Regions from separate parts of the Pseudomonas sp. HS6 genome, predicted to be linked through region 3. Evidence: riboswitches for the same ligand, from Rfam matches in the RefSeq annotation. Region 3 holds a riboswitch; each other region holds the start of a gene.
What was found. Region 3 has a riboswitch for cobalamin ahead of cobO (cob(I)yrinic acid a,c-diamide adenosyltransferase). Riboswitches for the same ligand answer to the same signal wherever they lie in the genome.
Positions count from the first base shown of each region.

Region 1: another riboswitch for cobalamin. It lies ahead of JJN09_RS07195 (TonB-dependent siderophore receptor); the one in region 3 lies ahead of cobO (cob(I)yrinic acid a,c-diamide adenosyltransferase).
Region 2: another riboswitch for cobalamin. It lies ahead of JJN09_RS04245 (CbtB domain-containing protein); the one in region 3 lies ahead of cobO (cob(I)yrinic acid a,c-diamide adenosyltransferase).

Region 1 covers NZ_CP067412.1:1,588,952-1,593,366, reverse strand. The annotation lists gene JJN09_RS07195 (TonB-dependent siderophore receptor) at 1-1,597, opposite strand, end outside; cobalamin riboswitch at 1,690-1,896, opposite strand; partial or broken gene JJN09_RS07190 (NAD(P)/FAD-dependent oxidoreductase) at 1,971-3,042, opposite strand; gene JJN09_RS07185 (LysR family transcriptional regulator) at 3,063-3,965, opposite strand; gene JJN09_RS07180 (DoxX family protein) at 4,141-4,415, shown strand, end outside.
Region 2 covers NZ_CP067412.1:916,302-920,716, reverse strand. The annotation lists gene cobW (cobalamin biosynthesis protein CobW) at 1-501, opposite strand, end outside; cobalamin riboswitch at 600-810, opposite strand; cobalamin riboswitch at 1,855-2,077, shown strand; gene JJN09_RS04245 (CbtB domain-containing protein) at 2,199-2,396, shown strand; gene JJN09_RS04240 (CbtA family protein) at 2,408-3,109, shown strand; gene JJN09_RS04235 (cobalamin biosynthesis protein) at 3,106-3,519, shown strand; gene cobM (precorrin-4 C(11)-methyltransferase) at 3,611-4,357, shown strand.
Region 3 covers NZ_CP067412.1:5,498,581-5,502,995, forward strand. The annotation lists gene JJN09_RS24935 (sorbosone dehydrogenase family protein) at 1-938, opposite strand, end outside; gene JJN09_RS24940 (hypothetical protein) at 1,004-1,588, opposite strand; cobalamin riboswitch at 1,755-1,981, shown strand; gene cobO (cob(I)yrinic acid a,c-diamide adenosyltransferase) at 2,062-2,673, shown strand; gene JJN09_RS24950 (cobyrinate a,c-diamide synthase) at 2,670-3,965, shown strand; gene bluB (5,6-dimethylbenzimidazole synthase) at 3,962-4,415, shown strand, end outside.

The sequences.
Region 1 (4,415 bases), 2.6 Mb from region 3:
TCATGTCAGCTTGCAAGCTCCATTGCTCGTTGAGCGCGAGTTTGGCGTCCGCCTCGAAACCGCGCATCTGGATCTGTCCCTGGCCGTTGACCCACTGGATATCGTCGAGGGTAATCAGGTCGTCGATCTTGCGTTTGAACAGGGTGACGCTGGCACTGAACTCGCGATCGAGCAGCAGGCCTTTGTAGTCGAGGCCGAGTTCGGCGTTGCGACTTTTCTCGGGTTTCAGGTTGCGGTTACCCAACTCGTCGCCCGGTTCGTTGACGAACAGTTGCTCGGCGTTCGGCAGTTTGTAAGCCGTGCCGTACTGACCGCGCACAGACCAGTTTTCGCTTAGGTCGTACAGCGAAGTGAGCATGCCGACCGTGGCGCTGTCGCCGCCGCTCATAGCCTCGTGACGGATGCCGATGCTCGGGTGCCAGTCGGGCAGGCTGTCGATCTGCGGGCGCAACTGAGTGTAGAGCGCGTGGGCTTCGGCCTTGTCGTTGTCGATGATCAGCACATCGTCCTGGCCCTTGAACCACTGGTTGTCCGTACCGAACACCAGCACATGGCCACCGGGTAATTCAGCCTTGCCTTCGGCCTGCACACCCCAGTCGGTGAAGCCCCAGTAGTCGTTGTGATTGATGGTTTTTGTGCCGCCATTGGCGGTGTTGTTGATACGCGTGTAGCGGGTGTCCCAGTCGTTGATGTGGCCTTTGACGAAATAGCTCAGGCGCTCGTTGATGTTCTGTTCGAAGGTCGCCGTGGCGATCTGCTGGATGCGGTCGTTGGTGGTCTTGTGGTTGTCGACCGGGCGGGCGAAGTCGAGGTTGGCGTCGGCGTATTGGTAGAACAGCTCCATACGCGCATCGTCGCCAAAGGACTGAATGGCCTTGCCGCCGAACGTGGTGACTTCGTAGGCGCGATTCTTTTCGCTGTCGTTCTTGATGTCGCGATTGCGAAATGGCTGATAACCGTCCGAAACGTTATGGCTGACGTACGCCAGCAGGCCCAGGTCGCCGAAACCGTTGGTGAAGATGTTCTCGACCCGCGCATCCTCGGTGGTGCCGCCGAACGTGTCCACGCCCATGTTCACTTCGCCGGAGGCTTTGCGGGACTGCGGGCTGCGCGTGACGATGTTGATCACGCCGGACACGGCCTGAGTGCCGAACAGCAGGCTTTGCCCTCCCTTGAGCACTTCGATGCGTTCTATGGCATTGGCCGGCAGGGTGTCCAGATACAGGCCGCCGTACAGGCGATTGTTCAGGCGTACGCCGTCGAGCAGGATCAGCGTGTCATCGTTGCGCCCGCCCAGCAGGGAGTAAGTGCCGTAGTCGAACGGGCCGTTTTTCGGCGCGACGTACAGGCCGGGAATAAACATTTGCATAACGCGGGTGACATCGGCGCTGGGGCCGGCGCGCTCGATCTGCTCGCGGGTGACAATCTCGACTTTGCTGCCGAACTGCGCCATGTCGGCCACGGTCGTGGACTCCACAGAGGGCGCGGAAACGATTTGCTGAGTGAGTTCGAGCGGCGCGTCATCCGCCAGCAACAGGGGGCTGAACAGACAGCCAAGCAACAGGGATGGAGCCGGAGTGTTGAAAGGTCGAATCATTGTCTTCTCGAAAGGATCTTCGCAGAAGAGCATGCAGGAGAAGGCATCGCGCACACGCCGACACCGGCCCATGCCCGCCCACCGCAGGATTTTGCCAAACAGACATTTCAGGCCGGTCTCCGGGCTCGCGCGTATGGACGCTTTCACCTTCCCATGGCCTTCTGGCCACAGTGGTGTATCGAAAGCATCACGCGCCTACCGTTGCGGGGGCAGCACCGGACTTGTTCAAAAAGAACGTACCGGTTTCCCGTTTCACCCCATGCACGGCGGCATGGGACACCTGAAACAGGGCGGCATCTGAACACTCGGATGACCGCTCGTCAACATGGGTTGCGGATGACCGTTGCGGATTATTCGACAGCCGCCAGCGTTCTCACGTCTGAAAAAATCGATCCGGACGGCACGCGCTCAACGCAGAGGAGTCCTCTCCTTCGATGATTTCCTCACTGGCCAGACGACCCACAACCGCCGCCAGCGTCACGCCCGGATGCATCGTGCAGACGTAGACGCCATCGGCTTCGGGGAGATAGCCGATCACGGGTATGCCGTCCGCAGCAATGGGTCTGAGCCCGACACACGCCGATTCCGGTTCGATGGAAATGATCCCGCTCAATTCGTTCTGGATGGCAGCTGCGGTTCGTAGCGCTATTGCTTCAGGGCGGTTTTCCAGGGCGTCGTCCAGATAGTCCTCCGCCGCCAGCAAAACCCCTACCGAGTCTTGTCTCACTTCCATTTCAGGACTGGAAATCAGCGTGTTCACCCGATCGGGTTGCATCCGGTAGCGGATGAAAATGGCGGGGGAGGCCTCGATTGGAAGGGGCAGGTTCAGGCTCTGCGTCAGTTGCGTGATACCGGTCCCGGCGGCCAGTATGACCACGTCGCACTCGATGATACTCATCGCGGTCTCGATGCCTGTCACCCTGGCGTCGCGGGTAGTCAAACCGAGCACTCTGGTTTGCGTAAGCACTTTTGCGCCAAGTGTCTGGGCACCTGCGATCAATGCGTGGGTGGCTTGTACGGCGTCCAGTGCACCCTCTTCGCAATCGTAAAAAGCCTGTTGCGGGGGACGCCTGAGATTGGGCTCAAGTTCGAGCACTTGCGGCTGAGACAGCTGTGTCGTGGAGGGGGGGATTGGCGGCTGGCAGCCCGTTATCCGACCCCGCGCCGTATGACAGGGAACCGGTCCATCGAATCTCCAGCCCGGGCAACTGTGCTTCGAGTCGACGGTATTCCTGAATGGCTGCCCCACGAATTTGTGCGACAGGATCAGGCCCGCTGTGTGAGGTGTTGATCCATGCAAACGAGCGCCCGGTCACACCGCTTGCGATATCTCCAGCTTCGACCACGGTCACCTCCGCGCCCTTGCAGGCCAGGTGATACGCAACAGACGCGCCGACGATGCCGGCACCTACGACCACGACACGTTTAACAGTCCCTGTTCCCATTTCAATCTCCATTTTTCTGGCTACGCGGTGCTTTGTTGCACGAAACGTTCGATCAGCCACCGCGCCGCAGGGCCCGGTGGCACATCGGTGCGGTAGATGGCGTCGAAGGTGTATTGCCCGCTGGCGTACTCCGACAAATTCAGTTGTACCAGTCGGCCGTTGTCCAGATCCTCCTGAATCATCGGCCTCGGCATGTTCCCCCAGCCGATGCCTTCACGCAGCAACATGTGTTTGGCGCCCAGGTCCGCCAGGCGCCAGGTGCGGTTGCTCAGCACGGCGAACTCCTTGTCCTGAGTCAGTCGCGAGCGGTCGGACAGCACCAGTTGCGTGTGCTCGCGCCCGGCACCCGGAACGTTGGTTTCGCCTGAGGCCAGCGGATGATTCGGCGCCGCCACCGGAATCAGCTCGACGCTGCCGATGCCGATTCTTTCGATGCCGTTGATGCCGTCGTTCATCGGCCCGCTGACGCCGACCACCGCGCCGCGATTGATCACCCGTTCGGTCACGGCACCGAGTGCTTCCATGTGCAGGTGCAAGGCGACGGTGGGGAATTCTTCCCGAAAGGATTTCAGCGCATCGACTACGCGCTCGGCAGGCAGCATCACATCGAGCACCACATGCACTTCGGCTTCCAGCCCCTGAAGCAGGCCTTTGACCTTGGCGCGCAAGCCGTGCACGCCGTTGGCAATGGTCCGGGCTTCGGCCAGCACAGTACGGCCGGCGTCAGTCAGTTGCGGCTTGCGGGTGGTCTCGCGATCGAACAGGGTCACGCCCAATTGCGTCTCCAGGTTGGCGATCGAGTAGCTGATGACCGACGTCGCGCGGTGAAGCTTGCGTGCAGCGGCTGCAAAACTGCCAACTTCAACGACCGTCAGGAATACGCGCAGTTGATCGAGTGTCGGTGTGCCTGGATCGGAGATCATGCCTGTTTCCTCGAATCGCCATTGAGCCCGCGTTTGGACTAGAGTCGGCAGCTTACCTATTTTGTCGAACGTAATGATCTAAATTAGTCGGCTATTCAGATGAGCTGTCGAGGCGCAACATTTCTTCATCCGGACGGTTCAGGTCGAACCGGACCCCATTGAAGGAAATACTCCCATGGCTACTTCTGCAAACATCGCTCAAACAAAGGCTACTGAACAGAACGCTTCCGACACTAAACAAGCTTCGGCTGCCTTGATCGGCCGCGTATTGCTCAGCGTGATTTTCATTCTCTCCGGTTTTTCCAAACTCGCCGCTCCGGCCATGATGATCGGTTACATCGGCTCTGTCGGTCTGCCGCTGCCACAAGTGGCGCTGGCAGTGGCGATCATCGTCGAAGTTGGTGGTGGTCTGGCGCTGATCGCCGGATACCGTACCCGCACCGTCGCCGC
Region 2 (4,415 bases), 2.0 Mb from region 3:
TTCGTGGTCCAGGTTCGGGTCGAGTTTGCGCTGGGCGTCGACCTGATCCGGGAACGCGGCGAAGGTGCCGGCGGCCACGGCCGGGCTGTCGACTACGGTGATCACGGCGTCAACGGTGCAGGCGCTGCGAATTTCCGGCCACTGGAAGGCTTGCACCAGCGGTTTTGGCAGGGCCAGGCCCGAGGTTTCGATCAGGATATGGTCGAGGTCGCCGCGACGGGCCACCAGTTCGCGCATCACCGGGAAGAACTCTTCCTGCACCGTGCAGCACAGGCAGCCGTTGGCCAGTTCGTAGACGCGGCCGGTGGCTTCTTCTTCGGTGCAGCCGATAGTGCACTGCTTGAGGATTTCACCGTCGATGCCCAGCTCGCCAAACTCGTTGACGATCACCGCGATGCGGCGGCCCTGGGCGTTATCGAGCATGTGCCGCAGCAAGGTGGTTTTACCCGAGCCGAGGAAGCCGGTGACGATGGTGACAGGGAGTTTGGCCAGTGTTTTCATCGGATGCCCTTTGGCAAGGTGGCGGGCATACGGGACGAGACCGGCAACGCGGATGCGTGCCTGGAGAGTTCGCCACCGGATCACCCCGCCCGGTTGAAAGTGAGAATCTGTGACGAGGCAGGTCTCCTGGCTGACGGTGTTCGGGCCTTGGCCCGGTTTTCGCTGCGCCTTCCCGCTGGCTCTGGGTTGAGTTGGCAGTGGCGTGGCAGCGAACAGCACCGTTCACAGTTGCGGGGGCAGCCGCGGCTTGGACCGCGTTCCCTTCTTAGCTTCGGCGTGGGCCGAAGAACCTCGAAAGCGCAAGGCTACGCATGGGTTCGTGATGGGTCAATGGGCGTTGTTTTTCGGTTTTGGGATTTGTGAGCATATCCGTTGCTGCGGTAACGGCTTCCTAGGGTTCCGCCCTTACGGCGGGTCACTTTTGACAAACGCCCGGAATGCCGGCCCAGTCAAAAGTAACCAAAAAGTCTTGGCCCCGGCGTACGGCACTTCGCAGAGGCTCAGTGTTCCCTCGCTACGGTGTCTATCAGGGGGCATCGCCTACGGTTTGCTTCGCTGCACCTCCTCTCGATGTATGCGGCTACGCCGCACGGCGCTGCGCGCCTACCCCCTGATGGACACCTCCGCTCGGCCTGCCGAAGGGGCAAAAAATCAAAAGCCAGAGCCAGAGCCAGAGCCAGAGCCAGAGCAAAATCCAGATCAAGAGCCCCTCACCCTAGCCCTCTCCCGGAGGGAGAGGGGACTGATCGAGGCGTTTGGGAGAGGTTCGCCGACGTGCGATATCGCGTTGAACTCAGGTTTTGAAAAACACACGAATCAGCTCCCTTTCCTCGGGGAGAGGGAGCTGATCGAGTGGTTTGGCAGAGGTACGCCGACATGCGATACCGCGTTGAACTCAGGCGTTGAAAAGCCCACAAATCGGCTCCCTCTCCTAGGGGAGAGGGCTGGGGTGAGGGGTGAATCCACCACAAAACCAAAGCCGAACACGCCATGCCCCTCCCCACTCAAAACGATGAGCGTTAGCTCAAGTGAAGCTTTTGACCTCAAGGCCCGTCGGCAGGCTGAGTGGAGGGATTGATCCGGGGGTGGGAGCGCAGCGACCGTTTGGCGAAGCCAAACACATCGAGAGGAGGTGCAGCGAAGCAAACCGTAGGCGATGCCCCCGGATCAATCCCGGAGCGAAGGAACCCCGAGCCTCAGCGAGGGGCCGAACGTCAGGGTGCAGCCTTTTTGGTTACTTTTGAGGCGTTTGTCAAAAGTGACCCGCCGTAAGGGCGGAACCCTAAGAAGCCGTTACCGCAGCAACGGATATGCCCCCAATCCCAATTGACTCAAATCCCCCCCTCATGGTCTCCTACACAACTTGTTACGGGTGCCCTTCACAGGGTGAAACGGGAAACCGGTGAATCATGTGCTTTACTCTAAAGCCATGTCAGTCCGGTGCTGCCCCCGCAACGGTAAGCGAGCGAAGTGTCAGATCCACTGTGCCCCCGGGCATGGGAAGGTGACGCTTGCAGGTCGGCCTGACGCCAACCCCTCGTGAGCCCGGAGACCGGCCCGCAACACACAGTGCGCATCTTGCGTCACTGAACATAACAAACCCGCGGTGGGCGGGCGCTGTTCGAACCTCTGCGTGCCCGACTCGCAGGGGTTTTCATGCGCACCGTTCACCCGCTGACACTCCAGAGGGAAGCGCCATGTCGATCATCAGCAGCACCGGCAGCAATACGGACAAAATCTCCAGCACCACCACCCTGAGCCAACGCCTGACCGCTGCGGTCTTCGCGTCGATCCTGGGTGCCAGCCTGGTCTACTTCGCCGGTTTCTCGCACATCGAAGCGGTGCACAACGCCGCGCACGATACCCGCCACAGCGCCGCGTTCCCGTGCCACTGAGACCTGACGACATGATCAAGCGTATTGCGCAGACCGCAGGTTTCACCGGCCTTCTGGCCGCCCTGCTCCTGACGTTGCTGCAAAGCTTTTGGGTGTCGCCGCTGATTCTCCAGGCAGAGACCTTCGAGAAAGCCGAGCCGGTTGCCGAAGTCCACGAACACGCCGCCGGCACCGCCGCCCACACCCACGATGCCGAAGCCTGGGAGCCGGAAGATGGCTGGCAACGCGTGGTTTCCACCACTGGCGGCAATCTGGTCGTGGCCGTGGGGTTCGCCCTGATGCTGGCCGGTCTTTACACGCTGCGTGCGCCGACCAAAACCTCGCAAGGCCTGCTCTGGGGCCTGGCGGGTTACGCGACTTTCGTGCTCGCCCCGACACTGGGCCTGCCGCCTGAACTGCCGGGCACCGCTGCCGCAGACCTGGCGTCGCGCCAGATGTGGTGGATCGGTACTGCCGCGTCTACCGCTGCTGGCCTGGCCTTGATCGTGTTCGGTGGCAACTGGCTGCTGAAGATCCTCGGCGTGGCGATCCTCGCCGTGCCGCACATCATCGGTGCTCCGCAACCGCAAGTGCATTCGATGCTCGCGCCGGAAGCACTGGAAGCTCAGTTCAAAATCGCTTCGCAGTTGACCAACGTGGCGTTCTGGCTGGCCCTGGGCCTGATCAGCGCCTGGTTGTTCCGCCGCAAAAGCGATGGTCAATACCACGCATGACCGATGACAGCGCAGCGCCGACCTTTGTGGTCGGCCTGGGCTGCCAGCGCGGCTGCCCGGCCAGTACGCTGCGCGCCTTGCTCGACCAGGCTCTGCAGGCCCATCGCATCGAACTCGATGCGGTCAAAGCGCTGGCCAGCATCGACCTGAAACGCGACGAACCCGGACTGCAAGAACTGGCGGCACAACTGGCGCTGCCGTTGCTGTACTTCAGCAGCGAAGAGCTGGCCAGTTATCAGCAACGCCTTAGTCATCATTCGCAGATCGCTTTCGAACGCACCGGTTGCTACGGCGTGGCGGAAAGTGCCGCACTGGCGCTTGCCGAACAACTGATCCAGGCCCCGGCAAAACTGCTGATTTCCCGGCAAAAATACGCCCAGGCAACCCTGGCATTGGCCGGCGCGGCATAAATTCCCGATAATCCCCGCTTTCGATCATGAGCATTCTTCATCTGAAGTGCTCTTGAAGCCTCGACCTGCCCTACTTTCACAGGATCCAACGATGACCGTTTACTTCATCGGCGCCGGCCCCGGCGACCCGGAATTGATCACTGTCAAAGGCCAGCGGCTGATCCGCAGCTGCCCGGTGATCATCTATGCAGGTTCGCTGGTGCCCACGGCAGTGCTGGACGGTCATTCGGCTGAAATCGTGGTCAACAGCGCCGAGTTGCACCTGGAACAGATCATCGATCTGATCAAGGACGCCCACGCCAAAGGCCAGGATGTGGCGCGCGTGCATTCGGGCGATCCGAGCCTGTATGGCGCCATCGGCGAGCAGATTCGCTATCTGCGCGAGTTGGAAATCCCGTTCGAGATCATTCCCGGCGTTACGGCCACCGCCGCTTGCGCCGCGCTATTAGGCGCCGAGCTCACACTGCCGGACATTTCGCAAAGCGTGATCCTGACCCGTTACGCGGACAAGACCGCGATGCCTGCCGGCGAGGAACTGGGCAACCTGGCGCAGCACGGGGCGACCATGGCGATTCATCTGGGGGTCAATCATTTGCAGAAGATCCTTGCCGAGTTGCTGCCGCACTACGGAGCGGACTGCCCGATTGCGGTGATCCACCGGGCGACGTGGCCGGATCAGGACTGGGTGACGGGAACACTGGAGGATATTGCCGGGAAAGTGGCCGCCAAGGGGTTTCGGCGAACGGCGTTGATTCTGGTTGGACGGGTGTTGGGTAGCGATCATTTCAGTGAGTCGTCGCTGTATCGCGCGGGGCATGCGCATTTGTATCGCCCCTGAAGACCACTTCGCGAGCAAGCTCGCTCCCACAGAGGATTTGTGAACGACAAAGGTCCAA
Region 3 (4,415 bases):
TCGACGTGCTGGCCGTAATAGCTGAACGGCCAGCCATAGAAGCCGCCGTCCTTGACCGAGGTGATGTAGTCCGGCACCAGGTCGCTGCCGATATCGTCACGCTCGTTCACTGCTGTCCACAATGCTCCGCTTTGCGGCTCCCAGGCCAGGCCGTTGGGATTGCGAATGCCCGAGGCGAAGATCCGGTGATTGCCGGTCGCCCGGTCCACTTCCCAGATCGCCGCGCGACCTTCCTCCTGATCCAGGCCGTTTTCGCCGACGTTGCTGTTCGAGCCGACCGTAACGTACAGCTTGCTGCCGTCCTTGCTGGCGATGACGTTCTTGGTCCAGTGATGGTTGAGCGTGCCGCCCGGCAGATCCACGACCTTGATCGGCTGGCTCTTGATTTCCGTTGCGCCGGGCTCGTAGTGAAAGCGCAGCAGGCGGTCGGTGTCGGCGACGTACAGATCGTTACCGACTAGCGTCATGCCGAACGGTGAATTCAGATTTTGCAGAAATACCGTGCGGGTTTCCGCCACGCCGTCGTGATCGGCATCGCGCAACAGGGTGATGCGGTTCGGACTGGGGACGCCGGCGCCGGCGCGGTCCATGACTTTTTTCTTCACCCAGCCACGTATGCCTTTGCTATCGTCCGGTTTTGGCGGGGCATTGGTTTCCGCCACCAGCACATCGCCGTTGGGCAGCATGTATAGCCAGCGCGGGTGATCGAGGTTCTCGGCAAACGCTGCCACTTGAGTGCCTGCCGCTGGCGTCGGTTTCGCGCCGGCCGGCCAGCCGATCGCCGGGGCGATGTTCACCGTCGGAATCAGGGTCTTGTTCGGTTCGGGGAGTTTTGGAGACGGGCCGGTGCCGTCGGAAACTTGCAGGCTGGAGGATTCACCACAGGCGGTGAGCCCTCCGGCAAGTGCGATGACGAAAACGAGGTGGGGCTTGCGCATTATTTATCTTCCCTTATGAATGCATTTCTAATCATACATAAGTGCGCGAGCCGATGGTCCCCCCCTCAGCCGCGAGCTTCCTTGAACAGCACGGCAATGCCGGGGTGATAGTTGCCAGCCTCGCTGCGCAATTTGCGGTAGGCGTACGGGAAGTACCAGGCGACGGCGCAGGTGTGTTCCTTTTGCAGGTCGTCGACCATGTCCTGCAATTCTTCCGGGCTGGCGCTGTGCTGGGCTTTCTGTGGGGCGACGAACAGGCAGCCAAGTTTGAGATCGCTGGCGTAGCTGATGCGCTTCGCATCGCTGGTGATATCGACCAGGGCCTGGGTCAGATTCAGGCTGTTGACGCGTGGCCAGCGCTGGGTTGCCTGGATGTAGGCGCGATCTTCGGCGCCGGCCAGGAACAGGTCGGCGCGGGCATTGCGTTCGCCTTCCTCGTTCTGTTTGCGCGTGGCGGTATCGCGCAGTGTCACCAGTTCTGCCATCCACGCGGCGGCTGACAGCAGGCCGAGGTTGGCTTTTTCGTCGTGCCAGTACGGTGTGTCGTTGTCGCCGCGCACGGCGTTGTAGCGGTCGATACAGTCAAACCATCGTTCCAGCACCGGGCGCAGGAATTCCAGCCGCGGATTGCTGATGATCATGCCTTGCATGGTGCTCTCCCTTGTTATTGTGATGTGCTCTCTGCGTTCAAAAAGCATGGCTCTTTGATATCACTGCTGACAGTGTGGCACAAGATTGGCGTCAGATAATTGATCGACGGCAGTTATTCGCTTTCAGGGGGCCTCTTCATTTGACGCTCCACCCCCAACCCTCTAACCTTCGCGGCTTGTTTCAGGTGCTCTGTGACCGCTGTCGACAGAGTGAAACAGGGAAGCCGGTGAGGCGGGTCTTCAAGCGAAGAACCCTCGCGATCCCGGCGCTGCCCCCGCAACGGTAAATGAGTAAAAGCTGCGTCCGATGCCACTGCTGCAAAGCGGGAAGGCGCGCAGCCAGGCCAACGCCGCTCATGAGCCCGGAGACCGGCCTGATCCATCCAGCGGCATCACGGTGGGCGATGCCAGGCTTTTTGCCGTCTATTCTTGTGCCTGCCCGCCGTTATCCAGCCTCAACGGAGAGCTCCCTCATGACTGATTCCCCCGAACGCGACGAGCGTCACCTGGCGCGCATGCAGCGTAAAAAAGCCGTGATCGACGAGCGCATCGCCAATTCACCAGATGAATGCGGTCTGGTGCTGGTGTTGACCGGCAACGGCAAAGGCAAAAGCAGCTCGGCGTTCGGCATGCTTGCCCGCGCCATGGGCCACGGCATGCAGTGCGGCGTGGTGCAGTTCATCAAGGGTCGTAACAGCACAGGCGAAGAATTGTTTTTCCGTAGATTCCCCGAGCAGGTGCGCTTTCACGTGATGGGCGAAGGCTTCACCTGGGAAACCCAGGACCGCCAGCGTGACATCGCCGCCGCCGAGGCTGCCTGGGAAGTCTCCCGTGAGCTGTTGCGTGATCCGTCGATCGGTCTGGTGGTGCTCGATGAACTGAACATCGCCCTCAAGCATGGCTACCTCGATCTGGATCAGGTACTCAGCGATCTGCAGGCTCGTCCGCCGATGCAGCATGTGATCGTCACGGGTCGCGCTGCGAAGCCGGAAATGATCGAGATGGGCGACACCGTCACCGAAATGGGCATGATCAAGCACGCCTTTCAGGCCGGTATCAAAGCGCAGAAAGGCGTCGAACTTTGAATCAACCACGTCACTGCCCGGCGGTACTGATCGCCGCGCCGGCCTCCGGCCAGGGCAAGACCACCGTCACCGCCGCGCTGGCTCGCCTGCATCGCAATCAGGGGCGCAAGGTTCGCGTGTTCAAATGCGGCCCGGATTTTCTCGACCCGATGATCCTCGAACGTGCCAGCGGTGCGCCGGTCTATCAACTGGACATGTGGATGGTCGGCGAGCAGGAAAGTCGACGTCTGTTGTGGGAAGCCGCCGCTGAAGCGGATCTGATCCTGATCGAAGGCGTGATGGGCTTGTTCGACGGCACACCGTCGAGCGCCGATCTGGCGCGGCACTTCGGCGTGCCGGTGCTCGGCGTGATCGACGGCACCGCCATGGCCCAGACCTTCGGCGCCTTGGCCCTGGGGCTGGCGCGCTATCAGCCGGACTTGCCGTTCGCCGGCGTGCTGGCCAACCGTGTCGGCACTGTGCGCCACGCGCAGTTGCTTGAAGGCAGTCTCACCGAAGGCCTGCGCTGGTACGGCGCATTGTCCCGGGAAACCGGGATCGAATTGCCAAGCCGCCATCTCGGTCTGGTGCAGGCCAGCGAACTCAATGACCTCGATCTGCGCCTCGACGCCGCCGCTGAAGCGCTGGCCAGTACCTGCGAGGTAGCGCTGCCACCGGCCGTGGAATTCGCTGCGCCAGAAATCGTCAAGAACGAAAGACTGCTCGAAGGCGTACGGATTGCCGTCGCCCGTGACGAAGCCTTCGCCTTCACCTATGGCGCCAGTCTCGACCTTCTAAGGGCGATGGGCGCGGAGCTGAGTTTCTTCTCGCCGATCCGCGATACGCAATTACCTGAGGCCGACAGCTTGTACCTGCCCGGCGGTTATCCGGAGTTGCACCACGTTGCCTTGTCGCAGAACACCGACATGCTCAAAGCGATCCGCGCACATCACGCCGCCGGCAAACCGCTGCTCGCCGAATGTGGCGGCATGTTGTATCTGCTCGACTCCTTGACCGACGTCGAAGGTACCCGCGCCGAACTGGTCGGTTTGCTCAACGGTGATGCCGTGATGCAAAAACGACTGGCTGCGTTGGCGTTGCAGTCCGTGGAACTGCCGGAGGGCTTGCTGCGAGGTCACACCTATCACCATTCCCTGACCACCACCGAACTGACCCCCATCGCCCGTGGCCACAGCCCCAACGGCGGGCGCGGCGCGGAAGCGGTTTACCGGGAAGGGCGGATGACCGCTTCGTACGTGCATTTTTACTTCCCGTCGAATCCGTCGGCGATTGCCGCACTGTTGGTGCCATGACCGACAACGCATTCACTGAAACCGAGCGCGAAGCGGTCTATCGCGCCATCGCCGAACGTCGCGACATGCGCCACTTCAGCGGCGGCACGGTCGAGCCTGAATTGCTTCGCCGATTGCTTGAGGCCGCACATCAGGCGCCGAGCGTCGGCTTGATGCAGCCGTGGCGCTTCATCCGTATTAGCGACCGCGCCTTGCGCGGCCAGATCCAGGATCTTGTAGAGGAAGAACGCGTACGCACCGCCGAAGCCCTAGGCGAGCGCAGCGACGAGTTCATGAAGCTTAAAGTCGAAGGCATCAATGATTGCGCCGAAGTGCTGGTTGCATCATTGATGGACGATCGCGAGCGACACATTTTCGGCCGCCGCACGCTGCCGGAGATGGACATGGCGTCGCTGTCCTGCGCGATCCAGAACCTGTGGCTGGCGGCTCGCGCCGAAGGCCTGGGCATGG